DNA from 4 places in the Nocardia sp. SSK8 genome. Region 4 is predicted to be linked to each of the others. Evidence: riboswitches for the same ligand, from Rfam matches in the RefSeq annotation. Region 4 holds a riboswitch; each other region holds the start of a gene.

Region 1 (7,073 bases), on a different contig from region 4:
CGCGATCAGCGGTATTAGAGGGACGTCGTGGGTTCCGGTGAACTCTGCCCAGACGGCCCAAGCACCTGCGCACCCCATGAGCACCGCCACCACGATTATCGCCCACAGATACAACGGCGCCGGTTGGAAAACCGTCGCGGGCTTCCCCCCGACATACATGAGGGAAGTGTAATTCCTTACTCGCCCAAGCTAACTCAAAGCGTGGTCGAGGTCGGTGAGGAGGTCTTCGATGTCCTCGAGGCCGACCGAGATGCGGACGACGCCGTCGCTGAGGCCGATGGAGGCTCGGCCTTCGGGGCCCATGGCTCGGTGGGTGGTGGTGGCGGGGTGGGTGATGAGGGTTTTGGCGTCGCCGAGGTTGTTGGAGATGTCGATGACGCGCAGGCGGTTCAACACCTCGAAGGCGCGCTTCTTGCCGCTTTCGCCCGCGAGTTCGAAGGTGACGACGGTGCCGCCGCCGGACATCTGGGACTGGGCCAGGGCGTGCTGGGGGTGCGATTCCAGGAAGGGGTACTTGACCCAGTTCACGGACTTGTTCGTCTCCAGGAACTGGGCGACCTTCAAGGCGGAATCGGTGGACTGGCGCACGCGCAGGGGCATGGTCTCCAGGCCCTTGAGCAGGGTCCAGGCGTTGAACGGGCTCAGGGCGGGGCCGGTGTGGCGCATCAGGTTCTTGACGGGGCCGTCGATGTAGTCCTGGGCGCCGAGGATGGCGCCACCGAGCACGCGGCCCTGGCCGTCGATGTGCTTGGTGCCGGAGTAGACGACCACATCGGCGCCGAGTTCGAAGCCGCGCTGCAGCAGCGGGGTGGCGAAGACGTTGTCCAGCACCACCTTCGCGCCCGCGGCGTGGGCGAGCTCGGTGACCTTGCGGACGTCGACGAGAGTCTGCATCGGGTTGGCGGGGGTCTCGAAGAACACCGCCTGGGTGGGCACCGAGAGGGCCTGTTCCCACTGTTCGAGGTCGTCACCGTCGACGAAGACGGTCTCCACACCCCAGCGCGGCAGGATCTCGTTGCACACCACGAAACAGGAACCGAACAGGCTGCGCGCGGCCACGAGCCGGTCGCCCGCCTTCAGCAGCGCGCCCAGCGCGGTGAAGACCGCCGACATGCCCGAGGCGGTCGCGAAGGCGGCCTCGGCGCCGTCGAGCAGGCGGATGCGCTCCTCGAACATGGCCACGGTCGGGTTGCCGTAGCGGGAGTAGACGAAGTGCTCGACCTCGCCGGTGAACGCGGCCTCGGCGGCCTCGGCGCTCTCGTAGACGAAACCCGAGGTCAGGTACAGCGCCTCGGAGGTCTCCTCGAAACCGGAGCGGCGCAGACCGCCGCGGACGCCGAGGGTGGCGGGGCCGACGCCCTCGGGCAGTGGCTTGTCGAACGAACCACCGGTGATCATCTGCTGTCTCCCTTATGCCTGGCGCCACGGCAGGCCGACCGCGCGCCAGCCCACGCTGCCGCGCTGACCGAACGCGTCGGGTCCGCCCTCGAAACCGTCCAGCACGTTGTAGGACGGGGCGATGCCCGCCGCGGTCGCCACGGTCGCCGCGCCGATGGAGCGCTGACCGGAACGACACAGGAACACCACGGGAGCGTCGTCCGGCCGCCCGGCCAGCGCCTGCTCGAGCTCGGCGCCGAAGTTCGGGTTGCGCGTGCCGGTGCCGTCGACCCACTCGATGAAGTGGGCCGGGCGCTCGATGGAGCTGGTGTCGGGGATGCCGATCTGCGCCCACTCACCTTCGGTGCGCACGTCGACCAGCACCGCGCCGGGATGCTCGGTCAGGATCTCCCACGCCTTCTCAGGGGTGATGTCGCCGGCGTAAGTCATGTCGAACCTCCTGCGTGAATCCGCTCTTGCCGTGCCGGAACTCCGGAACACACGGCCAGGTCGTCACCCGGAGCACCCCACCGCGGAGGAGGGTTGCCGGCCAGCGAGCCGGGGCTTGGCGCTGGCACTCATGACCTTGCGATCCGAGATTGCCCCGGCACAGGTCACCGTGTCAAACGATCAGGGCGTGCAGACCAGCCAGGTGCCGTCGACCCTGGTCAAGTTCCAGGTGCTGGTCGAGGACGTGTCACCGACCTGGACGGTGGCGTCGATCTTGGCGCGGTCGCCGTTGACGGTCGGGTTCTGGAAACCCTTCTTGTCGATCGTCACCGCCGATTTCGGGCCGCCGAGGCGCTCGGTGAGGCCGGATTTCTGCTCGTCGAAGCCGGGACAGGCGACACCCTGCGGCGGACGCAGCTCGCTGCGTGAGCGCGCGTCGATATAGTTGGTGACGGCGGCCGCGAGCCGGTCGGCCTCTGTGACATTTTTCTCAGCGGGCGAGAGCAAGCCGCCCAGCACGATGCCGATGAGCACCAGAACCGCGATGACCGCGGCCGCGACGAACGGGACGATGGATCGCTTGTCGGTCTGATCCACCACCACGGGCTGCTCGTCCGAGCCTGTTCGCTCCTCGTTCATGTGCTAATCCTGACAGACCCGGTGCGGGCAACCACACCGCGCGCCGGGTGGCCACAACGCCGCAGATAGAATCGCGGAGAATGCGGCCCGCTGCCGAGGTCCACAGGCAGCTGCCAGCAGCCGGATCGCCAACTTAGCCTAAGCTAAATTGACGCCGTCAACAGTTCTCGACCAAAGGGTGCGCGTAGAAATGACCGAACAGAGTGCAGCGACTCGCCCACTTCGCATCGCGATCGTGGGTGCCGGCCCGGCCGGTATCTACGCCGCCGACGCGTTGATGAAGTCCGATGCCGAGGTGTCGATCGACCTCTACGAGCGCATGCCCGCGCCGTTCGGCCTGATCCGCTACGGCGTCGCCCCCGACCACCCGCGCATCAAGGGCATCATCACCGCCCTGCACAAGGTGCTCGACAAGGAGCAGGTGCGCCTGCTCGGCAATATCGACTACGGCACCGACATCACCCTCGACGACCTGCGTCAGTTCTACGACGCGGTGATCTTCTCCACCGGCGCCAACGCCGACCGCGCGCTGCCCATCCCGGGCATCGACCTGGACGGCTCCTACGGTGCCGCCGACTTCGTGTCCTGGTACGACGGCCACCCCGACGTGCCGCGCAGCTGGCCGCTGGAGGCCGAGAAGGTCGCCGTGCTCGGTGTCGGCAACGTGGCCCTGGACGTGGCCCGCGTGCTGGCCAAGACCGGTGACGAGCTGCTGCCCACCGAGATCCCGCCGAACGTCTACAAGGGCCTCAAGGCCAACAAGGCCGTCGAGGTGCACGTGTTCGGCCGCCGCGGCCCCGCGCAGGCCAAGTTCACCCCGCTCGAGCTGCGCGAACTCGACCACTCGCCGACGATCGAGGTCATCGTCGATCCCGAGGACATCGACTACGACGAGGGCTCGGAGGCGGCGCGCCGCAACTCCAAGCAGGTCGACATGGTCGCCAACACCCTCGAGCAGTGGGCGATCCGCGACCAGGGCGACCGCCCGCACAAGCTGTTCCTGCACTTCTTCGAGTCGCCCGCCGAGGTCATCGGCGAGGACGGCAAGGTCGTCGGTCTCAAGACCGAGCGCACCCAGCTCGACGGCACCGGCAACGTCAAGGGCACCGGCGAGTTCAAGCAGTGGGACGTGCAGGCGATCTACCGCGCGGTGGGTTACCTGTCGCAGAACGTCACCCAGCTGCCCTTCGACGACCAGGCGGGCACCGTGCCCAACGAGGCCGGTCGAGTGCTCGCCGACGAGGCCGCCGAGGGCTCGGCCCGCTTCATGCCCGCCACCTACGTGACCGGCTGGATCAAGCGCGGCCCGGTCGGCCTGATCGGCCACACCAAGGGTGACGCCAACGAGACCATCGCCTGCCTGCTCGACGACGCCAAGGACTTCACCCCGGCGCCGAAGCCCGAGCTCGACGCGGTGACCGAGTTCCTGGAGAGCAAGGGCATCCCGTTCACCACCTGGGCGGGCTGGTACCGCCTCGACGCACACGAGCGCGCCCTGGGCGAGCCCGAGGGCCGCGAGCGCGTGAAGGTCGTCGAGCGCGAGGACATGCTGCGCGCCTCGGAGCCGAACAAGGTCTAGGCACACGCCACGAAGAGCCGGTGGGAACCGGGACATCACGTCCAGGACCCACCGGCTTTTTTTCGTTCGATGTGATAGCTCACACGGACGAACTGTTCCCTTTCGCCGATCTCGAGGCATTCTGTACAGGTGTTCGATGCGCACGTCCACATCATCGATCCGCGGTATCCGCTGATCGAGAACGAGGGCTACCTTCCCGACCCCTACATCATCGACGACTACCTAAAGCGGATGCAGCGCTTCGAGGTTCGTGGTGGGGCGGTGGTGAGTGCCTCGTTCCAGGGGACCGACCAGTCGTATCTGAAGGCCGCGCTGGCCGCCCTCGGCCCGGACTGGGTGGGCGTCACCCGGCTCGACCTGGACGCCACCGACGACGAGATCAGCGAACTCGACCGCGCGGGGGTCCGCGCGCTGCGCTTCAACCTCAAGCGCGCCGCCGCCGACATCACCGAGATGACCTTGCAGGCGCTGCGCGCGCACGAGCTGGCAGGCTGGCATGTGGAGCTCTACATTGACGGGCAGATGCTGGCCTCGCTGCAACCGGTGATCTCCAAGCTGCCCGCGCTGTCCATCGACCACCTCGGCATGTCCGAGGAGGGTCTGCCCTATCTGCTGGATCTGGTGGATCGCGGGGCCCGGGTGAAGGCCACCGGCTTCGGCCGGGTCGACATGGATGTGGCCGAGACGCTGCGGCGCATCCACGCGGTGAACCCGGGGGCGCTGATGTTCGGCACCGATCTGCCCGGCACCCGGGCGGGCAGGCCGTTCGAGGACCGCGATGTCGAGCTGATCAGCCGGGTCGTGGGGGCCGATGTGCATGCCGTGCTCGAGGACAATGCCCGCGAGTTCTACCGGCTGCCCGCCGTCGACCGGCCCGCGACCGATCCGCTGCCGACCATGCCGATGCCCCGCACCGACAACCCGACGGTGCCGATCCCCCGCGACCAGCTCCCCGGCGCGGACGCGCACACCCGCCCGCTGCCGGTCATCGAGTAGCGAGATTCGAACCCGCCCAACCCCGCACCCGCGACCCCGAGGAGCGGCGGCGCGCAGCGCCGGTCGCGGCCGGGTCGCCGGTCAGGCGCCGTTTCGTAGGCGACGAAGGAGCAAGAAACGGTGCCTGACCGGCGGCCCCTAGGGGCCGCGACTCGAGCGCGCCAGCGCTCAAACAAACACAGCGCCGGTCAGCCAGACACCGGCGGCGATCAGCGCGCCGAACAGCTCAACGAGCATCGACAGGCCGACGCCCTTGAGCGCGTGCAGGGTGGCGGGCCAGGCCAGGCGGTTGGTCTTCAGGCGGTACAGCTCGGCCAGGTAGACGCCGAGCACGAAGCCGATGAACAGGCCGACGATCGGGATCACGAAGAACCCGATGACGCCCAGGATCGCCCCGGCCAGCAGCGCCTTGTTGGACACCCCCGCCTCGCGCATCTTGCGCCCCGGCCAGGTGTATTTCACGACCCCGGAGATGATCAGCGCGACCGAGGCGATCGCGAGCACCGTCCAGGCCGTGGTGCCGCCGGTGAGGAAGGCCCACGCCGCGATTGCCGCGAAAATGAGGATCACCCCCGGCAGAATCGGTACGATCACGCCAGCGATGCCGACGAGAATGACGAGGCCGACGACGACCTCACCCCACACGCTCACTACCGGGTCCTCCCGTTTCCGCGCCGAGTAGCGCCACCGAATTCTCGCCCATGGCCTACCCGAGCCGCCATCCCACCGCTATTGTCGATGTGTCAATACCGTTCGACGACGAACTGAGGTCAGGCGTGAGCAGCGAGTCCACCGCCAAGCAGGGGCCCCTCGCGGGCATCAAGGTCATCGAGCTGGCGGGCATCGGGCCCGGCCCGCACGCCGCGCTACTGCTGGCCGACCTGGGCGCCGACGTGGTGCGCGTGCAGCGCCCCAACCAGCTGCCCGGCTTCATGGAACGGCCGCAGTGGCGCGGGCGCACCATCGTCGAGGCGAACCTCAAGGACCCCGCCGACGTCGCCAAGATCCTGGACCTGGTGGAGAAGGCCGACGTGCTGCTGGAGGGCTTCCGCCCCGGCGTCACCGAGCGCATGGGCCTCGGCCCCGACGAGGCGCTGGCGCGCAACCCGCGCCTGGTCTACGGCCGGATGACCGGCTGGGGCCAGCACGGTCCGCTCGCCGACCGCGCGGGCCACGACATCAACTACATCTCGCTGACCGGTGTGCTCAATGCCATCGGCCGCAAGGGCGAGCGCCCGGTGCCGCCGCTGAACATGGTGGGCGACTTCGGTGGCGGCTCGATGTTCCTGGTGTTCGGCGTGCTCGCCGCGCTGGTGGAGCGGCAGAGCTCGGGCAAGGGCCAGGTGATCGACGCCGCGATGATCGACGGCGCACTGGCCCTGTCGCACATGATCTGGGGCATGCGCGGGGTGGGCCTGTGGTCCGACGAGCGCGGCACCAACCTGCTCGACACCGGCATGGCCTTCTACGACACCTACGAGACCTCCGACGGCAAGTACATGGCCGTGGGCGCGATCGAGCCGCAGTTCTACGCCGAGCTGCTGGCGGGCCTCGAGATCGATCCGGAGGGTCTGCCCATGCAGATCGACCCGAACGGTCAGGAGCAGCTGCGCAAGCTGTTCGCCGACAAGTTCAAGACCAAGACCCGCGACGAGTGGGCCGCGATCTTCGACGGCACCGACGCCTGCACCACCCCGGTGCTCACCTTCACCGAGGCCACCGAGAACCCGCACATCGCGGCCCGCACCGGCCTGATCGAGATCGACGGTGTGGTGCAGCACGCGCCCGCGCCGCGCTTCTCGCGCACCCCCGGCGGCATCCCGACCCCGCCGCCCACCGCCGCGACACCGATCGAAACGGTCTGGGCTGACTGATTTACCGGCCTGTCGTCGGTAGTCTGACGGCTATCGACGACAGGATTCGGGTCCGCACCGGCCATCGGCCACCGAAGGTGCTCGCCGCATTCATCGCGGCCGCCACCTTCGGTTCGGCACTGCTCGCGTTCGCCTTCGCCGAGGGATTCCTGGACAAC
Region 2 (7,073 bases), on a different contig from region 4:
GCGAAGCGGTGGTCGAGTTCGCCCTCGGTGCGGTAGGTCAGGTGCGCGATGCGCCGGGCCAGGCCCATGCCGGTCATCGGCGCGCGGCCGGTGCCGTGGTAGTCGCCGCCCTGCCAGTCCGGGTCGGCCTTGATGACGGCCATCTGGGTGGTCTGGGTGCCGATCTGATCGGCGGTGGCCCTGGCCCCCACGGCCAGCACCAGCGCCGCGGCCACCCGCGCGGGGCGGCTGATCATCCACTCCAGCACCCGCATGCCGCCCATCGACCCGCCGACGACCGCGCCCAGGCGCTCGACGCCGAGCAGGTCGAGCAACTGCGCCTCGGCGGTCACCTGGTCACGGATGGTCAGGTCGGGAAAGCGGGTGCCCCACGGCTTTCCGTCGGGGGCCGGACTGGCCGGGCCGGTGCTGCCCTTGCAGCCGCCGAGCACATTGGTGGCGATCACGCACCATTCGTCGGTGTCGATCGGCGCACCGGGGCCGACCATGCCCTCCCACCAGCCCGGCGCGGGATTGTCCGGGCTGGCGATGACGGCGGAGTCGCCGGTGAGCGCGTGCTCGACCAGCACCACATTGTCCAGGGTGGGCGAGAGCTCGCCCCAGCGCTGCACCGCGAGCCGCGCATCGGGGACCACGGCGCCGTTCTCCAGCGTCACGTCCCCGATGGCGACCACGCCGAGACGCCCGTCCGGTGGTGGCAGCAGGGCCACCCCGGCAGCGGGACGGGCGATCGGCGATTCGGTGCTCACAGTCACGTCGTCGCCGCCGCGAAACCGGCCCGCAGATCGGCCAGGATGTCGTCGATGCCCTCGATACCCACCGCGAGCCGCACCAGCCCCGGAGTCACGCCGGCGGCCAGCTGCTCTTCCGGCGTCAACTGCGAGTGCGTGGTCGAGGCCGGGTGAATCACGAGAGAACGCACATCACCGATGTTAGCTACATGGCTGTGGAGGCTGAGCGCGTCCACGAACTTCTTGCCCGCGTCGACGCCCCCGGCCAGCTCGAAGGCCACGATCGCGCCCGCGCCCTTGGGTGCCAGCCGCTTGATCCGCTCGTGCCAGGGCGAGGACTCCAGGCCCGCGTAGTACACGGTCTCCACGCCCGGCTGTTCGGCGACGAACTTCGCCACCGCCTCGGCGTTCGCCACGTGACGTTCCACCCGCAGGCTCAGCGTCTCGATGCCCTGGGCGATCAGGAAGGCGTTGAACGGTGACACCGCCGCGCCCAGATCGCGCAGCAGCTGCACGCGCGCCTTGAGCGCGAAGGCCGGTGCGCCCAGGTCGGCGAAGACGGCGCCGTGGTAGCTCGGGTCGGGCTCGGTGAAGCCGGGGAAGCGCGCGTTGCCCTCGGCGTCGCGCACGGTCCAGTCGAAGGTGCCGCCGTCGACGATCACGCCCGCGACCGCAGCGCCGTGCCCGCCCAGGTACTTGGTGGCCGAGTGCACGACGATGTCGGCGCCGTGGGCCAGCGGCTGGATCAGGTACGGGGTGGCGACGGTGTTGTCGACGATGAGCGGCAGGCCCGCCGCGTGCGCGACCTCGGCGATGCCGGGGATGTCGAATACGGCGCTGCTCGGATTGGCGATGGTCTCGCCGTAGAAGGCCTTGGTGTTGGGCCGGATCGCGGCCTGCCACTGGGCCAGGTCGTCGGGGTCCTCGACGAAGGAGACCTCGATGCCCAGCTTGGGCAGCGAGTAGTGGAACAGATTGTAGGTGCCGCCGTAGAGGTGCGGGCTGGACACGATGTGGTCACCCGCGCCTGCCAGGTTCAGGATCGCGCAGGTCTCCGCGGCCTGGCCCGAGGCCAGCAGCAGCGCGGCGACGCCACCCTCGAGCGCGGCGATGCGCTGCTCGACCGCGTCCTGGGTGGGGTTCATGATCCGGGTGTAGATGTTGCCCGGTTCGGCGAGCCCGAACAGCGCTGCGGCGTGATCGGTGTCGCGGAAGGTGTAGGAGGTGGTCTGGTAGATCGGCAGTGCCCGCGCGTTGGTGCTCGCGTCGGGGGCCTGGCCCGCGTGGATCTGCTTGGTCTCGAAGGTCCAGTTCTCGGGCAGGGCAGAGTCGGTCATGAAAATGCTCCAGGGTTGTGCGCCGGGGTATTCGTCAACTGGGTCGGATCGACGGACAACAACACATGGGGGCCTCCTGCGAACGCGCGCTTGCCCTCGACCTTCGAGAGCCCGGTCATCACCCGGAGCACCCCACCGCAGCTGGAGGGTTGCCGACCAGCGAGCCGGGGCTTGGCGCTGGTACTCATGACCTTGCCGTCATGTTAACCGGCGATCTCATCCGTGCGGAAATTTCCCCCGTTTTCATCGCCAACATCACTGGCCACCCGGCGTGTTGCCCGCGAGTCCGCCCGAGCTCAGTGCACTGGACCGGACCAGATGGGCGCGCGCGGGCCGGTGGGTAAGCTGGACGGGCTCGTCCCAGGGCAGTCCCGCACAGCGGGCCCTCCCATCGCGGTGAGGTCCGGGGCAGCAGTACGCTTGTCTTGTTTGCACCACACGTCCCGCAGACAACGCGGGGCATATACGTTGTCTGTTGGAACAGCTGGGGTCCGCTCACAAGCGTGTTCGCCTGGCCGTGCAATGAGGGCACCATCCTAGGAGGACACGAAGATCCATGTCCAAGATCAAGGTTGAAGGTACCGTCGTAGAACTCGACGGCGACGAGATGACCCGGATCATCTGGCAGTTCATCAAGGACAAGCTGGTCCATCCGTATCTCGACGTGAACCTCGAGTACTACGACCTCGGCATCGAGTACCGCGACAAGACAGACGACCAGGTCACCGTCGACGCGGCCAATGCCATCAAGAAGCACGGCGTCGGCGTCAAGTGCGCCACCATCACCCCGGACGAAGCGCGGGTGAAGGAGTTCGGCCTCAAGAAGATGTGGCGCTCGCCCAATGGCACCATCCGGAACATCCTGGGTGGCACCATCTTCCGCGCGCCGATCATCATCTCCAACGTGCCCCGCCTGGTGCCCGGCTGGACCAAGCCGATCATCATCGGCCGCCACGCCTTCGGCGACCAGTACCGCGCCACCGACTTCAAGGTCTACGAGGCGGGCACCGTCACGCTGACCTTCACGCCGGAGGACGGCAGCGAGCCGATCGTGCACGAGGTCGTGAAGATGCCCGAGGACGGCGGCGTCGTCATGGGCATGTACAACTTCAAGAAGTCCATCGAGGACTTCGCGCGGGCCTCGTTCAACTACGGCCTGCAGCAGAACTACCCGGTGTACCTCTCCACGAAGAACACCATCCTCAAGGCCTACGACGGCATGTTCAAGGACACCTTCCAGGAAGTCTTCGACGCCGAGTTCAAGGCCGAGTTCGACGCGGCGGGCCTGACCTACGAGCACCGTCTCATCGACGACATGGTCGCCTCCTCCATGAAGTGGGAGGGCGGCTACGTCTGGGCCTGCAAGAACTACGACGGCGACGTGCAGTCCGACACCGTGGCCCAGGGCTTCGGTTCGCTCGGTCTGATGACCTCGGTGCTGCTCACCCCGGACGGCAAGACCTGTGAGGCGGAGGCCGCGCACGGCACCGTCACCCGGCACTACCGCCAGCACCAGCAGGGCAAGCCGACTTCGACCAACCCGATCGCGTCGATCTTCGCCTGGACCCGCGGGCTCGAGCACCGGGGCAAGCTGGACAACACCCCCGAGGTGATCGGCTTCGCGCAGGCGCTGGAAGACGTGGTCATCAAGACCGTCGAGGGCGGGCAGATGACCAAGGACCTGGCGCTGCTCGTCGGCGGCGACCAGGGCTACCTGAGCACCGAGGAGTTCCTGGGCGCGCTCGACGTCAACCTGGCCAGGGCCCTGAAGCAGTAAGCCTGGTTCCGCGCCGAACCGCGGAATCGTACGGCTGGGCGAGGCGCTCGTATCGAATCCGATGCGGGCGCCTTTCTCGTGGGGAGACCCAACTCACGCCCGCTCCGGGATGCGGTGGGCCGCGCGCGGCCGTTGCATGGAAGCGTGACTGCTACCCCCACCGCCGACCGCGCGGCGCCCCGCACCGGCTGGCACCTTCCCGCGATGCTGGCGCTGGCGCTGGGTGGTTTCGGGATCGGGACGACCGAGTTCGTGACGATGGGGCTGCTGCCCGATATCGCGACGGGCTTCGGCATCTCCGAGCCGACCGCCGGGCACGCGGTCTCCGCGTACGCGCTGGGCGTGGTGGTCGGCGCGCCGGTGATCGCGGCGCTGTGCGCGCGGGTGCCGCGCAAGCAGCTGCTCATCGCGTTGATGGCGGCGTTCACCGTCGGCAATGCCGCCACCGTGCTGGCACCGACCTTCGGCACGCTGGTGCTCGCCCGGTTCGTCTCCGGGCTGCCGCACGGTGCCTACTTCGGCGTCGCCTCGCTGGCGGCGGCCACGCTCGCGCCCGCCGGGCAGCGGGCCAAGGCGGTGGCCGCGGTCATGCTGGGGTTGAGCGTGGCCAATGTGGTCGGTGTGCCCGGCGCGACCTGGCTCGGGCAGCATCTGGGCTGGCGCGACGCCTATGTGGTGGTCGCGATCATCGGGGTGGCGACGGTGGCCGCGCTGTGGCGGTTCGTGCCCGCGCTGACCAGCATGACCATCACCGATCCGCGCACCGAACTGGGCGCGCTGCGCCGCCCGCAGGTGCTGCTCACCCTCGCTGTCGGCGCGATCGGTTTCGGCGGCATGTTCGCCGTGTACACCTATATCGCCACCACCATGACCGATGTGGCGGGCATGTCCGTCGGCGCCGTCCCGATCGTGCTGGCCCTGTTCGGCCTCGGCATGATCGCGGGCAATGTGCTCGGTGGCGTCCTGGCCGACCGCGGCGTCGATCGCGCGATCCTGCTGTCGCTGCTGGCGATGGTCGTCGTCCTGGCAGGCTTCGTCCTCGCGGCCCACCACCCCGTCACCGCGGGCCTCGGCGCCTTCCTCGTCGGCGCCACCGGCGCCGCCCTGGCCCCCGGCCTGCAAACCCGCCTCATGGACGTCGCCGCCGACGCCCAAACCCTCGCCGCCGCCCTCAACCACGCGGCCCTCAATATCGCCAACGCCGCGGGCGCCTGGCTCGGCGGCCTCGTCATCGCCGCTGGCCTCGGCTACACCGCCCCCGCCGCTGTCGGCGCGGCCTTGGCCGTCGCGGGCGTACTCCTGTTCACCACCACCGTCTGGCTGGCCCGCCGCGCCATCGCCAACACGCCGTAACCGATTCGACAACGCTGCGATCCCGGCTCTGCTGCCCGGTGGTGCTGCTGGTGGTCACCCCGCCGCCACCGTCGATCAGATCTTCGCCCGGCGATTCGCGGTGGTCAGTCCGGCTTCGGTGATTCGCTGGCTATCGGGCGGGCCCAGCCGATGCTGAGGTGGACGGCGCGTTGCCATTGCTCGTATTCCTCGTCCCGGATGGCCCGGTCGGGGGTGGGGAGCCACTGGGCGGCCGCTCGCCAGTTGCGGCGCAGGCCCTGGAGGTCGGGCCAGTAGCCGACGGCGAGGCCCGCGGCGTAGGCGGCGCCGAGGGAGACGGTTTCAGTGACCAGGGGACGCACGACGGGGATGTCGAGGACATCGGCGATGGTCTGCATGAGCAGGTTGTTGGCCGCCATTCCGCCTGCTACGCGCAGGGATCGGGCGCGCAGGCCCGCGTCGGCGTTCATCGCTTCGACGACATCACGGGTCTGCCAGGCGGTGGCCTCGAGGACCGCGCGGGCGAGGTGGCCCTTGGTGACGTAGGAGGTCAGGCCGATGAGCAGGCCGCGGGCGTCGCTGCGCCAGTGGGGTGCGTAGAGGCCGGAGAAGGCGGGGACCAGGTAGCAGCCGCCGTTGTCGTCGACCGTGCTCGCGAGGGTTTCGATCTCGGGGGCGGTGGCGATCAGGCCGACGATATCGCGCAGCCACTGCACCAGCGATCCGGTGACCGCGATCGGCCCCTCCAGTGCGTACACCGGCTCCGGGCCCACCTGGTAGCCGATGGTGGTGAGCAGTCCGTGTTCGGATCGGATCAGCTCGGCGCCGGTGTTCATCATGAGGAATCCGCCGGTGCCGTAAGTACATTCGGTCTCGCCGGGCGCGAAGCAGGTCTGGCCGAACAGCGCCGCGTGCTGATCGCCGAGGGCCGCGCCGATCCGCACGCCGGGCACGACGGCCCGCGCCGTGCCGAAATCGCCGGTCGAGGGTTCGATGCGGGGGAGCATGGCGCGCGGAATATCGAAGAACCGCAGCAGTTCCTCGTCCCACTGCCGGGTCGCCAGGTTCATCAGCAGCGTGCGGCCCGCGTTGGTCACATCGGTGACGTGGGTGCCGCCGGTGAGATTCCAGATCAGCCAGGACTCCATGGTCCCGAACAGCACATCACCGCGTTCGGCGCGCTCGCGCAGACCGTCCACCTCGTCGAGCAGCCAGCGCAATCGGGGCGCGGCGAAATAGGTCGCCAGCGGCAGCCCGCTCAGCTCCGTAATACGTTCGGCACCAGGCATTTCCCGCAGCCGATCGACCAGCGCCTCGGTGCGCACGTCCTGCCAGACGATGGCGCGCCGCACCGGCAGCCCGGTGTGCCGATCCCACACCACGGTGGTCTCGCGCTGATTGGCGATCCCGATCGCCGCCACGTCCTCGGCCTCGATCCCAGCGTCCCGCAGCGCGGCGGGCACCACCTTCTCGACCGTCCGCCAGATCTCCAGCGCATCCTGCTCCACCCACCCCGACCTGGGATAATGCTGACGATGCGCGCGCTGCGCCAGCCCGGCCAGCCGTGCGTGCCGATCGAACACCAGACACCGGCTCGACGTGGTGCCCTGGTCGATGGCCAGCACGAAGCGCCCCGTCATCGAGCCTCCCTTTCGTCGGCGCGGAAACCGGTCACGCCGAACATGCCGCTGCGTCCGGCAGCGTAGACCTCCGCACCCGCTGGGATGGCCGCGGAACCACCATCCACCACGCTGACCTGCACGTCGACCCGCGCCCGCGTATCGGCTCGCGCTCGCAGGGCGGCGGTCATCTGCGCGCCGACCCGCTCTTGCCGGATGACCCGCGCCGGACCGATCCGCGCCGGGCTGGCCCGCGCCAGGCCGGGTCCTCGCCTCG
Region 3 (7,073 bases), on a different contig from region 4:
CAGCCGGTCGAGGACCTGGCGTGCCACCGTCGCGTCGAGCGCGCTGGTGGGTTCGTCGGCGATGATCAGTTCCGGCCCGCAGGCCAGCGCGATCGCGATGAGCACCCGCTGCCGCTGCCCGCCGGACAGCTCGTGCGGATACTGCCGCGCCCGCACCGCGGGCCGGTCCAGCCCGACCTCCGCGAGCAGCGCCAGCGCGCGGACGGCGGCGCCGCGCCGATCGGCGAGCCGGTGCACGCGCAGCGCCTCGGCTATCTGGTCGCCGACGCGCCGGACCGGATTGAGCGACAGTCCCGGGTCCTGCGGCACGAAACCCACCCGGGCGCCGCGCAGCCGCCGCAGCGACTTCTCGTCGGCCGGGTCCACCCGCTCGCCGCCGAGCTCGATCCGCCCGGCGGCCAGCTGTGCCGCGGGCCCGAGCAGGCCGATCACCGCCTGCGCCAGCGTCGATTTCCCCGAACCGGACTCGCCCACCAGCGCGACGATCTCCCCGCGCGCCACCTCGATCGAGGCGCCGCGCAGCGCGGGCACCGTCCGGGCCCCGGTGCGGTAATCGACGCGCAGATCCGTCACCCGCAGCACGGGCCGGTCCGCACCGGCGGTTTCCCGGCGCCCGGTGGCTGTCTCGATGATCGTGTCGCTCATCGGTTCCCGCTCCTTCCGGCCGCCCGGCCCAGCCGCTGGGCCGCGAGCACGACGGCGATGATCACCAGACCCGGCAGGGTGGTCAGCCACCACGCCGAGGCCAGGAAGTTGCGGCCCTCCGAGATCAGCGAACCCCATTCGGGCGTCGGCGGTTTGGTGCCGTAGCCCAGGAAACTGAGCGAGGACACCGCCAGCACCGCCATCCCGAATTCGACCGCGGCCAGCGCCAGCACCGGCTGGATCGAGTTCGGCAGCACATGCCGGGTGAGCACGGCGTACCAGCGCACTCCGGAGGCGTGCGCCGCCTCCACATAGGGCGCGTGCCGCACCCGCAGCACCTCCGAGCGCAGCACCCGGGCGAAATTGGCGATCAGCGAGACACCCACGGCGATGGCCACATTCCGGGTGCCGAAGCCCAGCGCGGTCACCAGCGCCAGCGACAGCAGCAGCGCCGGAATCGACAGCAGCACGTCGACCACGCGCATGATCACGGTGTCGACGATCCCGCCCGCCGCCCCCGCCAGCAGACCCAGCAGCGAGCCCGCGACCAGCGCGATCGCGACCGCCGAGAGCGTGGCGGTGAGCGAGAGCCCGGCGCCGTGCACCATCCGGGTGTAGAGGTCGCGGCCGAGATTGTCGGTGCCGAACCAGTGCGTCGCGCCGGGGCCCTGGAACTTCTCGGCGGGCACGCCGGTCAGCGGATCGCCGGAGGCGAACACCGAGGGGGCCAGCGCCCAGCCGACCGCGACGGCGAGCACCGCGAGTGCGACGAGCAGCCCGAGGTGGGCACGGACCCAGCGGGCGGTGTCGGCCACCCGGTGGGTATCCACCGTGGGCCCGGTGGTGGTGCGGTCGGCCACTGGGGACCGGCGGACTAGGAGGTCAACCATGGTGGCTCCCTTCGGTGTCGGCAGGGGAGGAGGACTCCGACACCGCCTGGGTGTCGGCGGTGGTGGTCTTGGCCCCGCGGGTAGCAGTGGTGCCGGTGATCCGCGGATCGAGCAACGGATAGACCAGGTCGACCACCAGATTCACCACCACGAAGATCAGCGCCGACAACAGCACCACGCCCTGCACCACGGGAATGTCCTGGTTGAGCACGGAGGTCTGGGTCAGCCGCCCGATCCCGGGCCGGGCGAACACCGACTCCACCACCACCGAACCCGCCAGCATGGTCCCCACCAGCACGCCCGCGATGGTGAAGGCGGGCACGCTCGCCAACCGCGCGACGTGGCGCCACTGCACCCACCAGCGCGAGGCCCCCTTGGCCAGCGCCACCTCGGTGAACGGCTGGCGCCAGGTCTGGGCCAGCCCGGCCGCGAGCACCTGCGCGATCACCGCGCCGACCGGCAGCGCCAGGGTGAGCGCGGGCAGCAGTGTGCCACGCACCCCGGTGCCGCCGAACGCGGGGAACCAGTGCAGCCGGAAGGAGAACAGCTGCAACAGGATCAGGCCGGTCCAGAAGGTCGGCACCGCCACGCCCACCGGCGGCAGCGCGGCCAGGGTGTCGCGCAGCCACGGACGGCGCGTGTAGGTGGCCGCGAAGGCCAGCGCCGTCCCGCCTGCCACCGCGAACAGCAGTGCCAGCGAGGCCAGCGCGAGGGTGGACGGCAGCGCGTCGGTGAGCGCCTCGGTCACCGGTTGCCCGGAGGCGATGGACCGCCCGAGATCACCGGTGACGGCATGACCCAGCGCCGTCGCGTACTGGTCCCACAGCGGCCGGTCCAGCCCGTAGCGCGCCTGCATCTCCGCGACCGCGGCCTGGTCGATCGGCGTGCCGCTGCTGATGTCGGCCGCCATCGATACCGGGTCCGAGGGCAGCAGATACAGCACCACGAACGAGATCGTGAACGCCGCCCACAGCACCCAGAGCGCCTGCAGCACCCGCGAACCCACGTACCGGGGCAGCCCGGCCGGGCGCCGCGCGACCACCTCGCTCATCTCAGTGCCCGCTCAGCCAGGTGTCGAAGAACTGCAGCCGGGCCGAAGCCTCGAACGTCAGGTCCTGGGTGTGCCCGGCCGCGCCGATCGCCTGGGACAGCTCGACGGTGGGCAGGGCGAGGCCGTTGTCGAGCACCTCGCGCTGGGCCTGCGCGATCAGCGCGGCCCGCGCGGCGGTGTCGGTGGTGGCCAGCTGCTGGTCGAGTACCTGATCCAGGGCCGGAATCGGGCCGCGCGCGTTCAGATTGCGCCCGGCCAGGGCGAAGGAGGTGCGCAGGATGTCACCGTCGGCGCGGGTGGAGTTGCCGTAGACCGCGTCGTAGTCCTTGGCGTTCTGGCGCGCGATGGCCTCCGGCGTCGACACCAGGTCCAGCTTCAGGTCGACCCCCACCTGGCGCAGCTGCTGCTGCACCAGCTCCAGCACCGCCTGGTTGCCCGCGAACACCTGGCTGAAGGTCACCGCGAAGCTCAGCCGCTCCCCGTTCTTGACCCGGATGCCGTCGGCGCCGGGGACCCAGCCCGCCTGATCCAGCAGCGATGCCGTCTTCGCGGGGTCGTAGGCCAGTCGCGCGGACTGGTCGAGGTAGGCCGGGGTGGCCGAGGCCAGCGCCGAGGTGGCGGGCTTGAATTGCGGGCCGAGCACGGTGTCGACGAGCTGCTGGCGGTCCAGGGCGGGCAGCAGCGCCTGGCGCACGGCCGGGTCGCGCAGCGGACCGCGGGTCACATTGAACTGCAGGCCGAACGGGGTGCCGGGGTTCGAGGTGGACAGGATCCGCCCGCCGGTCGCCTCGATCTGCGGGGCGTCCTGGGGCAGCGCGTCGCTGATGGCGTCGAGCTGTCCGGAGGACAGGCTGCCGGTGCGCACGCCCGACTCCGGCACCACGGTGAACTCGATGCGGTCGAGATAGGCCTCGCCCTGGTGCCCGAAGACGGCCGAGCCCCAGTCGTATCCGGTGCGCTTGGCCAGCGTCGCGGAGATGTCCTGCTTGTACTCGGCGTAGGTGAACGGGCCGCTGCCGATATTGTCGCCCGAGCAGCGTTCCTCGGCGCCCTTGGCATTGGTCGAGGCGGCCAGGATGCCCAGCTGTGGCGTGGACGAGGCTTGCAGGAACTGCGCGTTCGGCTGGCTGAACTCGACGCGCGCGGTGAGCTTGTCGACCGCGGTGGTGCCGACATAGTTGGCCAGGTAGCTCACGCCCAGCGGCGCCTCGACGCCGCCGAGGCGGATGACCGCGTCGAAGGTGTCGCGCACCGAGTCGGCGGTGAGCGGGGTGCCGTCGCTGAAGGTGACGCCGTCGGCCAGGTGGAAGGTGAATACCCTGGCGTCGGGGCTGACCTCCCAGCTGCGCGCCAGCCACGGGGTGATCTCGCCGGTGGCGGGGTCCTGATCGGTGAGCGAGTCGACGATCTGGCGGGCCACGTAGATGGTCTGGTTGGTACCCGACTGGGCCGGGTCCGAGCAGGTCGGCGCGCCGGACAGGCCGTAGCGCAGGGTGCCGCCGGGGCGCGGCGGGCCGGCGTCACCGCCGGTTCCCGCGGTGTCGCTGCCGCAGGCCACCACGGTGGTGACGGCGGCGAGCGCTCCGGCGAGAGCGGCGAGGCGATGGCGAGGACGGATCACGGGGTGACTCCAGGGAATGCGTGGCACGGGGTGAGCCCTCCATCGGACCGGGCAGAAGCACCCACCCGTGACGGGTTGGTTGCTGCGACGTCGTCGAGCCAGGTCTCTCGGTCGCTCTGGATGGTTGCGCTCCGGCTGCTCGGAGCTGAACCAGCATGTGGCACCGGCCGGATACTTCACAACGGTAGAAATCACCGTGAGCGCAGCGGTTGGGCGCGCGGCGTGGGGCGGGCATACTTGCGCGGCATCGGAGGGTCTACGGTGCCGTGTCTCTCGGCCGGATCAGGGGTTTCGCGGAGTAGCGTCGGATCCGCGGGGGCCGACGATGAGGAGTTGCGCCGTGATCGTGCCGCGTCGTATTCCCGTGCTGACCGCCCTGACGGCCTGCGCCGCCACGGTGTTGCTGGCCGCCCCCGCAGCCGTCGCCCAACCGGCCACCCCGGCCGTCACCCGCGACGCGCCCGCCGCCACCGCGGGCCCCGCCGACCTGCTCGGCGCCTACCAGACCGTGGTCGAGACACTGAAAGCGCTCGGCGTGCAGCCGTTCCTGTATCCCACGGTCGCGGCGAACTGCGCGGGCGAGGGCATGGGCCTGGTCCCCGCCGTCGCGGGGGCGGTCCCCGGCCCGTGGCCCAGCAACGCCGTACCGATCCCCGGCCTGGACCTGACGGCCGTGAAATCCGGCCAGACGCTGTTCACCTTCCTGCCCTACGGCATGGCCCCCGACACGCCCGCCACCGAAACCGCGGGCATGCAGGTGGCGTGGCTCAATCTCAGCACCGGGCGCGGCGGCCTGGCCTCGATGGGCTCGATCGCCGAGATCGTGCGCGCCATGGTGCCGCCCGAAGTGCCGGTGGAACTACGGCCTCTCGCCGAGAACACCATCCGCGACTTCTTCTTCGCCGCGATCCCGCTCGGTGGGGTGCGCGCGGTCCCGGTCGATACCGGCCACGGCACCGTCCTCGCGGCGGTCTTCGGCACCACCGATAACGCGGGCAAGTCCTGCTTCTTCTTCCCGACCATCGGCATCACCGAGGTCCCCTGATCGGTCCGGAACGGCTAGGCGCGCAGGGAGATCGACGTGTCGGGGGTGACCAGCGGGCGCTGCTTCCAGCGCAGGTCGCCGCTGCGGTGGTGCCGGTGCGAACGGACCCACAGGGCGAGATAGTGGCCGACGGCGATGGGGTGTGCCGCGGCGGAGAGCACGTCGGTCCGGCCGGGTGGGCGGCGGGTTTCGGTGCCGCGGGCGACGATCCGGCCCGTGACGGCCGCCAGGTAACCCAGCACGCCCGCCCGCCGGGTGCGGCCACGGCCGAGGAGCGCGGCCAGTGGGGGCAGCCAATAGGCCAGGGCGAGCAGCAGGCCGATGGCGGCACCACCCTCGATGCGCCCGCCGTAGGCCGACCACAGCCAGCGGGTATAGCCGTTGGTGAGTTCGTCGGCGCCGGTGTACATGCGGGTCCGCGCGGCGTGACTCGCGGTGACCAGGGCGGTGCGGTGCCCGGCCCGGCGCAGGGCCCGGGCGAGATCGAGATCCTCGGTGGCGCTGGCGGCGACGGCCGCGTGCCCGCCGCCCGCCCGGTACGCCTCGGCGTCGACGGCGAGGAACTGCCCGCACGCCACCGCGGTGGACGGGCGCAGGCTGTGATTGGCCGGGCCCACCGGCAGGGTCGAGGCCCACGACCAGGCCAGCAGCGGCTGCACCAGATGCTCGGTGCCCGACCCCGACTCCTGCACCGGCCACGCCGACACCAGACCCGCGCCGCGCCTGCGCAATTCGGTGACCGCCGCGGCGATCGCCTGCGGGGCCAGCCGCACATCGGCATCCACGAAGACCAGCGCGGCCGCGTCGGCGCGGGCCGCCAGCCGCGCGCAGGCGGCGGCCTTGCCGGTCCAGCCGGGGGCGGGATGGGCGGCCGAGCGCAGCACGGTGAACCGGTCGTCGCCGCCGATCGCGGACAGCGCGGCCTCGTAGGTGCCGTCGGTGGAGGCGTCGTCGAGGATGAGCACCCGCAGCCGCGGCACTCCGGTCTGCGCGCGCAGATCCGCGATCAGCGCGGGCAGGCGCGCGGCCTCGTCGCGGGCGGGCACGCACACGGTGACCGGTTCGATCACGCCCGCGACCCGGCGCGGCAGGGTACGCAGGGTGACCAGGTTGTAGACGGCGGTGCTCGCGCCGAGCGCGGCCAGGCCGGTGCCCAGCCAGGTCAGCGAGCGGCCCGCCGCGCCCATGTCAGCGGCCCAGCCTGCGGGCGGCGATATCGCGCCACATCTCACTCGGGGAGAAACGGCCGCGCGGCGCGTTGGGCGGCCCGGCATTGCGGTCGCGGAAGGCCATCCCGGCCACCAGCGCCGCGACCGCGAGGGTGATGCCGCCGACGATCCCGGCCCAGCCCGCGAACGAGCGGGTGTTCGGATCGGCGTACTTCACCTCCGCGCGCAGGGTCGACACCTCACCGGCGGGCAGCTTCCAGGACACGGTGTTGTCGCCCTCGCGGGTGCCGTTGGTCTTGGCCACGCGCGAGGGGAAGGCGATGGAGAACTGCACGTCGGAGCCGTGCGGCGGCACCGACTCCAGGTCGACGCGGCCGCTGAGGCTCACCAGATCACCCGAGCGCTGGAACTCCAGGTTGAACATGCCCTGGGTCTGATCCGAGAGCCCGCCCAGCTGGCCGACCTCGCCGAAGGTCAGATCGTCGAAGAACACCTGGGTGCCGACGTACCCGTCCTGGTTGTAGGTCTCCACCCGCACCTTGGCCGCGACCTGGTCCGGCGCCTTCAGCTGCGGTCCCTTGTCGTCGGGCCCGGTGGGCACCACCGCGGCCACGATCCGGCCCGAGACCCGGTCGTTGGACGACACGCCCAT
Region 4 (7,073 bases):
CGATCGGCTTGTGCCGCAAGAACAGTCGCGCCTCGGCGTCGACGAAGGCGGCGGCATTGCGGTGGGTCACCGCGACGCCCTTGGGGGTGCCGGTCGAGCCGGAGGTGAAGATGATCCAGGCGTCGTCGGCGGGGGCGGGCAGGGTGTCCCAGTGCGCGTCGCCCGCGGCGGTGGTGGCCGACTCGATGCCGTCACCGGTGGCGATCGCGCTGACGCGGGCCTCGCCGAAGACCAGCTTGGCGCGCTCCTCGGGGTCGTCGGCGTCGACGGGGACGTAGGCGGCGCCGGAGTAGAGCACGGCCAGAATGGTGACGTAGAGCGCGGCCGAACCCGAGGGCATCCGCACGCCGACCCGGTCGCCCGGGCGCACGCCCGCCTCGACGAGCTCGGCCATCCTGGCCTCGACGGCGGCGATCAGTTCCAGATAGCTCAGCACCACGGTGCCGTCGTCGATCGCGGGTGCGTCGGGGTGGGTCTGGGCGGTGCTGGTCAGGATGTCGACCAGGGTGCGCGGCGCGGCCGCCAGATCGGCGCGCAGCAGCGGATCGCGGAGCAGCTCTGCCCCGAATTCGGTGTGTGGCTCGAGCATCGCGCTGCGTCCACCTCTCATCGGTTGACCCCCATCGGTGTCTGTTGTTTCACGGTCGGGTTACCGGAGGGCAAACGGGATGGTCACCAGATGCCAACGGTACTCGCCGGACGGTGTGCCGGACCGGTGCGCGGCCGGTGCCGCGCCGGTGCTCACGTGGACGGATCCGCCTCGTCGCCGAGCGCGGTGAGGACGAGCCGGTGCAGGGTGACCTGCTCGTCGGGGTCGAGGCGGTGCAGCACGCGGGCGGTGGCCTCGGCGATCAGCTTGTCGGTGCGCTTACAGCGTTTGCGGCCCGCGTCGGTGACGCGCAGCCGGTATTTGCGGCGGTCCTTGCCGTCGCGGGTGCGCTCTACCAGGCCCGCGCCCTCCAGGGCGTCGACCAGACGGACCACTTCGCTGCGGTCGATGCCGAGCGCCTCGCCGACCTTCTTCTGGGTCAGGTCGGCGTTCTCGGCGATGAAAGTGAGCACCCAGTGGTCGCGCAGCGGGAGGTCGATCTCGGTGTGCAGGGCCTTGGTGAGTCGTGCGAGCGCGTACACCGGGTAGCGCGGCAGACCGCGGACGGCGTTCGGGTTCGAGGACATGGCGGCCACTCTAACAAATAGTGGGTGAACTCAATCATTTGGCGGTTCCATCGTGGAGTCATCCGATGGTTGCGGGAGTTCGCGCGCGAGGGCAATCCGGGGGCAATCGCGTGTCGTGGCGAAGGGGCCTGTCGGGCAGCGATTTTCCGGGCGGCGGAATTCGGTGGTTGACAGCCGCGGCGATCGTCTGTCACTCTCGTTGCAGGTCACGAGTACCAGCGACAAGCCCCGGCTAGCTGGTCGGCAACCCTCCTCCGCGGTGGGGTGCTCCGGGTGACGACCTGGCCGCCGTCCGCAGTGGGCGCGGCAAGCGCGGACTCGGAGCATCCCTCGGGAACGAGTCCCTGAACCGACGGGATTTCGTCATGACCGCAGTAATCGACCCCACCTGTGCCCTCGTCGCCGTCTCCGGCGCCGACCTCCAGGTGCCGCTGGTCCAAGGCGGGACCAGCACCTACGCCAACTTCGACTACGCGGCGAGCGCGCCTGCGTTGAAGCAGGTCACCGACCGGATCTCGCAGCTGCTGCCGTACTGCGCCAGCGTGCACCGCGGCGCGGGTTACGCCTCGCGGATCTCCACCGAGTGCTACGAGGCCTCGCGCGGGGCGGTCGCCCGGTTCCTCGATGCCGACGACGACCAGGTGGTGGTGTTCACCCGCAACACCACCGACTCGCTGAACCTGCTGGCCGGGTGCGTGCCGGGGGAGACCGTGGTGCTCGATATCGAGCATCACGCCAACTTCCTGCCGTGGACCGCGCACGGGCGACGGGTCGTGCAGGCCGCCGACACCGTCGAGGAGACCATCCGCCGGGTCGTCGCCGAGCTGTGCAGCAAGCCCGCCGCGCTGCTCGCCGTCACCGGGGCGTCGAATGTCACCGGGGAGGTGCTGCCGCTGGAGCGGCTGGCCACCATCGCGCATCTGTGTGGTGCGCGCATTCTCGTCGACGCGGCCCAGCTCGCACCGCATCGCCGGATCTCGTTGCGCGATACCGGCATCGACTACCTCGCCTTCTCCGGCCACAAGCTCTACGCGCCCTTCGGCGCCGGGGTGCTGGTCGGGCGCCGAGACTGGCTGGACGCGGGCGAGCCGTACCTGGCCGGTGGCGGCGCGGTGCGCTCGGTGGGTGTGGACGCGGTGCAATGGGCTCCCGCGCCGCAGCGGCACGAGGCCGGATCGCCGAATGTGCTGGGCGCGGCCGCCATCGCCGCCGCCTGTGACGCGTTGGCCGCCATCGACCCGGCCGAACTCGTTGCGCACGAACGCTTCCTGGCCGATCGGCTGCGCGAGGGACTGAGTGCTCTGCCCGGTGTCTCGCTGGTCAGCATCTGGTCCGACAGCCCGGACTCCGTCGGCATCGTCGCCTTCACCGTCGACGGGTACGCCCCCGGCCAGGCCGCCGCCTACCTCTCCGCCGAACACGCCATCGGCGTCCGCGACGGCCGCTTCTGCGCCCACCCCCTGCTCGCCCGCCTCGGCCTCGACGCCGCCCTGCGCGCCAGCATCGGACTGGGCACCACCCCCGCCGACGTCGATCGCCTGATCACCGCCGTCGCCACCCTCGTCACCCAGGGCCCCACCTGGGACTACGCCGCCACCGATGGCCTCTGGAACCCCACCCCCGAAACCCGCCCCCTCACTCCCGATGCCTCGGTCGGTGCCGCGCCCTGCCTGATCGGCTGACTTCGCGACGGTCGGGCCCGCGCGGGTCCGGCCGCGCCGAAGTCCTCGGTGTTCCGGCCGGACCGCTTCATCGTGTCGATGCTCGACCGGCTCCCGCAGTGCTCGAAACAGGAATGTTTGACGCGCCGCCCGTGTGGGTAACAGGACTTCGGCCGGTCGCGATGAGCCCCGAAACAACGCTCGGATTCGTTAGGGGACACCGTGACACGACCGACTCAGCCGCCCGATCCCTGGGCCCGTCCGCCCAGACCACAGGACAAGAAGCGCCGGTGGCCCTTGATCGCCGGGATCGGGGTCGCCGGTGTGGTCGGTCTGGCCGCGATCGGCGGGCTGGCCGACGACGGCGCGGACACGAAGACCTCGCCCACTCGCGTCGTCGAGGTGTCGACCACGACCCGCACGTCGTCGACGACGGTCGCGTCGACCACCACCGCGACCCCGACCACCACGGCGACCCCGACCACCACGGCGCCCGCCATCGCGAACGTCACGCCGACCACCACCGTCGATGTCCCCGTGGTTCCCGTCGCTCCGACAACGACGACCGCCGCACCCCCGCCGCCGGTCGTCATCCCCGCACCGACAACCACCGTCGACCTCCCCGCCCCGCCCGCTGCCCTCGTCCCCGAACCGGAAATCCCTTCGTCGCCCAGCGTCTACTACAAGAACTGCAAGGCCGCGAAAGCCGCAGGCGCCGCCCCGCTGCACCGCGGCGACCCGGGCTACCGCTCCGATCTCGACCGCGACGGCGACGGCGTGGCCTGCGAGTAGCGGACTACTGCTCGGTCGCGACGGCCCGGAGCGAATCGCCTGCCTGGACGTGACCGGCGAGCCTCGTCGACAGCGTGAAGGAGAACTCACCGGCGGGAGAGGGGAAGACGCCGGTAACGCGGAACTCGCTCGTGGCCGCGGTCGTCGTCCGATCTGTGTCAGGTGTCGAGGGCGGTGGGGCGGTGGTATTTGCCGTTGTAGTAGAGGAGGGGGGCCGCCGAGGGGGATTCGTGGGTTTCGTCGTGGACTCGGGTGACCAGGGCGATGGCGATGGTGTGGTCGCCGATGTCGATGAGTTGGTGGAGGGTGGCGCGGAGCCAGATGGGGGTGCCGTGGAGGACGGGTTCGCCGGTGTCGAGGGGGGTCCACAGGGAGCGGTCGGTGAAGCGGTCGGCGGCGGTGCGGGAGAAGCGGTGGGCGAGGTGGTGCTGGTGTTCGCCGAGGAAGTGGATGACCACCGAGCCCGCCTCGCGCAGGGCGGCGATGCTCGAGGAGGTGTGCGCGATGTTGAACGAGACGAGTGGGGGTTCCAGGGAGAGGGAGGCGAAGGAGGTCGCGGTGAAGCCGACTGGGCCCTGTTCGGCGCCCAGGGTCACCACGGTGACGCCCGCCGGATAGTGGCGCATCGACGCCCGGTACTGCTCGGCGGTGATCCCGCTCAGATCGTCGGGAATCACCAGTTCACCCGATTCAGGTCGCACATCACCCACCCCGCCAAACTACGCCCGGGGCCCGGGCGTACCTATGGCCGCGCCGGGGATTTGACCGATATCACCCGCGTGGGCTCAGTCGACGTCGAGCGGCAGGCCCGCCGTGATGCGGACGAGCTCGCGGAAGTTGGTGCGGAACACCGTGTTCGGATGACCACCCGCCGCCCAGACCTCCGGATGCGCGGCCAGGGCAGTATCGACCCAGGTCGGCAGGTTGGTGGGATGGCCGACGGGGGCAGTGCCGTCGATGGGCTGGCCGGTGATGCGCTCCACCAGGGCGGCGGGTGCGGGGGTGAGGGTGCCTTCGAGGCGTTTGCCGGTGCGTTTCAGGTCGACCTGGTGGTGCCCGGCGACCAGCAGCAGCACCGGATCGTCGTCGAGCAGGAAGACCTGGGAGGTGGTGATGGCGGTGGGCTCGGCACCCAGGGCGCGGGCGGCATCGGCCGCGGTGGGGGTCGGCGTCTCGGGGGAAACGATGACGCCGTGGTGCCCGCGGGCGATGAGCGTGTCGGCGACGCGGCATGCGACCGCCGGAAGAGACGACCTGCGCATAATTCCAGAGTAAGGCGATTGCGGGAAATATGCCGGGGGAGCGGGATTTTGGGGTTGGGCCAGGGCCGACGGCAGCACTTGGCCCCGCGCCAATAGACTCGACCCATGACTGAATGGCAAGCCTTCACCGTCGAGACCGCCGACCACGTCGCGCAGGTCACCCTGATCGGCCCTGGCAAGGGCAACGCGATGGGACCGGACTTCTGGCGGGAGCTGCCGGAGATCTTCCGCGAGCTCGACGCCGACCCGCAGGTGCGCGCGGTGGTACTCACCGGCGCTGGCAAGCACTTCTCCTTCGGCCTGGACCTGGCCGCCATGGGCGGCATGCTCGCGCCGGTGCTGGCCGACGACGCCAAGGCCGCGCCGCGCACCGAATTCCTCAAGGTCATCCGGTCCATGCAGGCTTCGGTGACGGCTGTGGCCGAGTGCACCAAGCCGGTGATCGCGGCGGTCTCGGGCTGGTGCATCGGTGGCGGTCTGGATCTCATCGCGGCCGCCGATATCCGCCTGGCCAGCGAAGATGCCAAGTTCAGCCTGCGCGAGGCCAAGGTCGCCATCGTGGCCGACATCGGCTCGTTGCAGCGCCTGCCCGGCATCATCGGCGAGGGCAACCTGCGTGAGCTGGCCTTCACCGCCAAGGACATCGACGCCGCCCGCGCCGAGCGCATGGGCCTGGTCAACGAGGTGTTCGCCGATCAGGACGCGGTGGTCGCGGCCGCGCACGCCATGGCGCGCGAGATCGCCGAGAACCCGCCGCTGGTGGTGCAGGGCATCAAGGACGTGCTCGAGCAGCGCACCAGCCCGGCGGTGGCCGAGGGCCTGCGCTACGTGTCGACCTGGAACTCGGCGTTCCTGCCGTCGAAGGACCTCACCGAGGCCATCACGGCGGTGTTCCAGAAGCGCGCCCCCGAGTTCAAGGGCGAGTAAAGGCAGTTCAAACGGTTGCCCCGGCGACCGTTCTGTCTACATACTTGCATCACACAACTAATTGATTGATGCAAGTAAAAGGTGAGGCAGTGAGTCAGAGCGAACCGGCGATCGACGTGATCGCCACCCAGCTCGTGCGGCTGCACCGGCTGCGCGATCGCGCGCTGGCGCAGGTCAAGGACCGCTCGGGGATAGACCCGGCGGGTTTCGTCGTGCTGTTCCGGCTGGTCTGTGACGGGCCGATGCGGTCGGGTGCGCTGGCCGAGGCCGTGCACTCGGACGCGTCGACGGTCAGCAGGCAGGTCGCCCAGCTGGTGGAACGGGGGCTGGTCATCCGGACCGCCGACCCCGACGACGGCCGCGCGACCGTCCTGGAAGTCACCACCAAGGGCCGCGAGGTGGCCGACCGGATCCGGGCCCGGCGCCAGGAGAGCGTCGCCATCGTCACCGAGGACTGGTCGGCCGAGGACCGTGCGAGCTTCGCCGCGCTGCTGACGCGCTTCGTCGCGGACTACGACAGCGCCCGCCTCACCCTGCTGGCCCGCCCGGCGGAGCCGAGCACAACCTGTACGGAGAACAATTCGTGACCACGACGGCGCCCACGGTGGAATCACCGGCAGGCTTCACCCACCGCCAGATCCTGACCATCCTGTCCGGGCTGATGCTCGGCATGCTGCTGGCCTCGCTGGACCAGACGATCGTGTCGACCTCGATCCGCACCATCGCCGACGACCTGCACGGCTACTCGCTACAGGCCTGGGCCACCACGGCCTACCTGATCACCGCCACGATCAGCACCCCGCTCTACGGCAAGCTCTCGGACATGTTCGGCCGCAAGCCGTTCTTCCTCACCGCGATCGGGCTGTTCATCATCGGCTCGCTGCTGTGCACGCTGGCCACCTCGATGTATCAGCTGGCCGCGTTCCGCGCGTTCCAGGGCCTGGGCGCCGGTGGTCTGATGTCGCTGGCGCTGGCCATCATGGGTGACATCATCAGCCCCCGCGAACGCGCCCGCTACCAGGGCTATTTCCTCGCGGTGTTCGGCATCTCCAGCGTGCTCGGGCCGGTGCTGGGCGGCCTGCTGGCCGGACAGGACACCATCCTGGGCATCACCGGCTGGCGCTGGGTGTTCCTGGTCAACGTGCCGCTGGGCCTGCTGGCCCTGGTGGTGGTGACCCGGGTGCTGCAGCTGCCGCGCAAGCCGCACGCCACCCACCGCATCGACTTCGGCGGCGCGCTGGTGCTGGCGATCGGG

Evidence for each region. Region 4 has a riboswitch for S-adenosylmethionine ahead of WA675_RS24475 (aminotransferase class V-fold PLP-dependent enzyme). Riboswitches for the same ligand answer to the same signal wherever they lie in the genome.
Region 1: linked by a shared signal. The riboswitch ahead of WA675_RS25420 (rhodanese-like domain-containing protein) and the one ahead of WA675_RS24475 (aminotransferase class V-fold PLP-dependent enzyme) in region 4 are both predicted to bind S-adenosylmethionine.
Region 2: linked by a shared signal. The riboswitch ahead of WA675_RS15755 (bifunctional o-acetylhomoserine/o-acetylserine sulfhydrylase) and the one ahead of WA675_RS24475 (aminotransferase class V-fold PLP-dependent enzyme) in region 4 are both predicted to bind S-adenosylmethionine.
Region 3: linked by a shared signal. The riboswitch ahead of WA675_RS19205 (ABC transporter substrate-binding protein) and the one ahead of WA675_RS24475 (aminotransferase class V-fold PLP-dependent enzyme) in region 4 are both predicted to bind S-adenosylmethionine.

What each region holds. Positions count from the first base shown of each region.
Region 1 covers NZ_JBAGKD010000018.1:13,015-20,087, reverse strand. The annotation lists gene WA675_RS25430 (hypothetical protein) at 1-93, opposite strand, end outside; gene WA675_RS25425 (O-succinylhomoserine sulfhydrylase) at 190-1,398, opposite strand; gene WA675_RS25420 (rhodanese-like domain-containing protein) at 1,411-1,827, opposite strand; SAM riboswitch class IV at 1,845-1,963, opposite strand; gene WA675_RS25415 (Rv0361 family membrane protein) at 2,008-2,466, opposite strand; gene WA675_RS25410 (FAD-dependent oxidoreductase) at 2,657-4,045, shown strand; gene WA675_RS25405 (amidohydrolase family protein) at 4,175-5,041, shown strand; gene WA675_RS25400 (DUF456 domain-containing protein) at 5,210-5,692, opposite strand; gene WA675_RS25395 (CaiB/BaiF CoA transferase family protein) at 5,818-6,915, shown strand; gene WA675_RS25390 (hypothetical protein) at 6,993-7,073, shown strand, end outside.
Region 2 covers NZ_JBAGKD010000007.1:163,102-170,174, reverse strand. The annotation lists gene metX (homoserine O-acetyltransferase MetX) at 1-755, opposite strand, end outside; gene WA675_RS15755 (bifunctional o-acetylhomoserine/o-acetylserine sulfhydrylase) at 752-2,068, opposite strand; SAM riboswitch class IV at 2,150-2,260, opposite strand; gene WA675_RS15750 (NADP-dependent isocitrate dehydrogenase) at 2,625-3,845, shown strand; gene WA675_RS15745 (MFS transporter) at 4,050-5,198, shown strand; gene glpK (glycerol kinase GlpK) at 5,303-6,817, opposite strand; gene WA675_RS15735 (hypothetical protein) at 6,814-7,073, opposite strand, start outside.
Region 3 covers NZ_JBAGKD010000010.1:85,904-92,976, reverse strand. The annotation lists gene WA675_RS19220 (ABC transporter ATP-binding protein) at 1-645, opposite strand, end outside; gene WA675_RS19215 (ABC transporter permease) at 642-1,535, opposite strand; gene WA675_RS19210 (ABC transporter permease) at 1,528-2,553, opposite strand; gene WA675_RS19205 (ABC transporter substrate-binding protein) at 2,588-4,204, opposite strand; SAM riboswitch class I at 4,244-4,334, opposite strand; gene WA675_RS19200 (hypothetical protein) at 4,548-5,252, shown strand; gene WA675_RS19195 (glycosyltransferase) at 5,267-6,439, opposite strand; gene WA675_RS19190 (LppM family (lipo)protein) at 6,441-7,073, opposite strand, start outside.
Region 4 covers NZ_JBAGKD010000016.1:19,188-26,260, forward strand. The annotation lists gene WA675_RS24465 (Pls/PosA family non-ribosomal peptide synthetase) at 1-589, opposite strand, end outside; gene WA675_RS24470 (MarR family winged helix-turn-helix transcriptional regulator) at 742-1,176, opposite strand; SAM riboswitch class IV at 1,381-1,495, shown strand; gene WA675_RS24475 (aminotransferase class V-fold PLP-dependent enzyme) at 1,542-2,858, shown strand; gene WA675_RS24480 (excalibur calcium-binding domain-containing protein) at 3,060-3,629, shown strand; gene WA675_RS24485 (flavin reductase family protein) at 3,788-4,255, opposite strand; gene WA675_RS24490 (YbaK/EbsC family protein) at 4,415-4,891, opposite strand; gene WA675_RS24495 (crotonase/enoyl-CoA hydratase family protein) at 4,997-5,818, shown strand; gene WA675_RS24500 (MarR family winged helix-turn-helix transcriptional regulator) at 5,908-6,405, shown strand; gene WA675_RS24505 (MDR family MFS transporter) at 6,402-7,073, shown strand, end outside.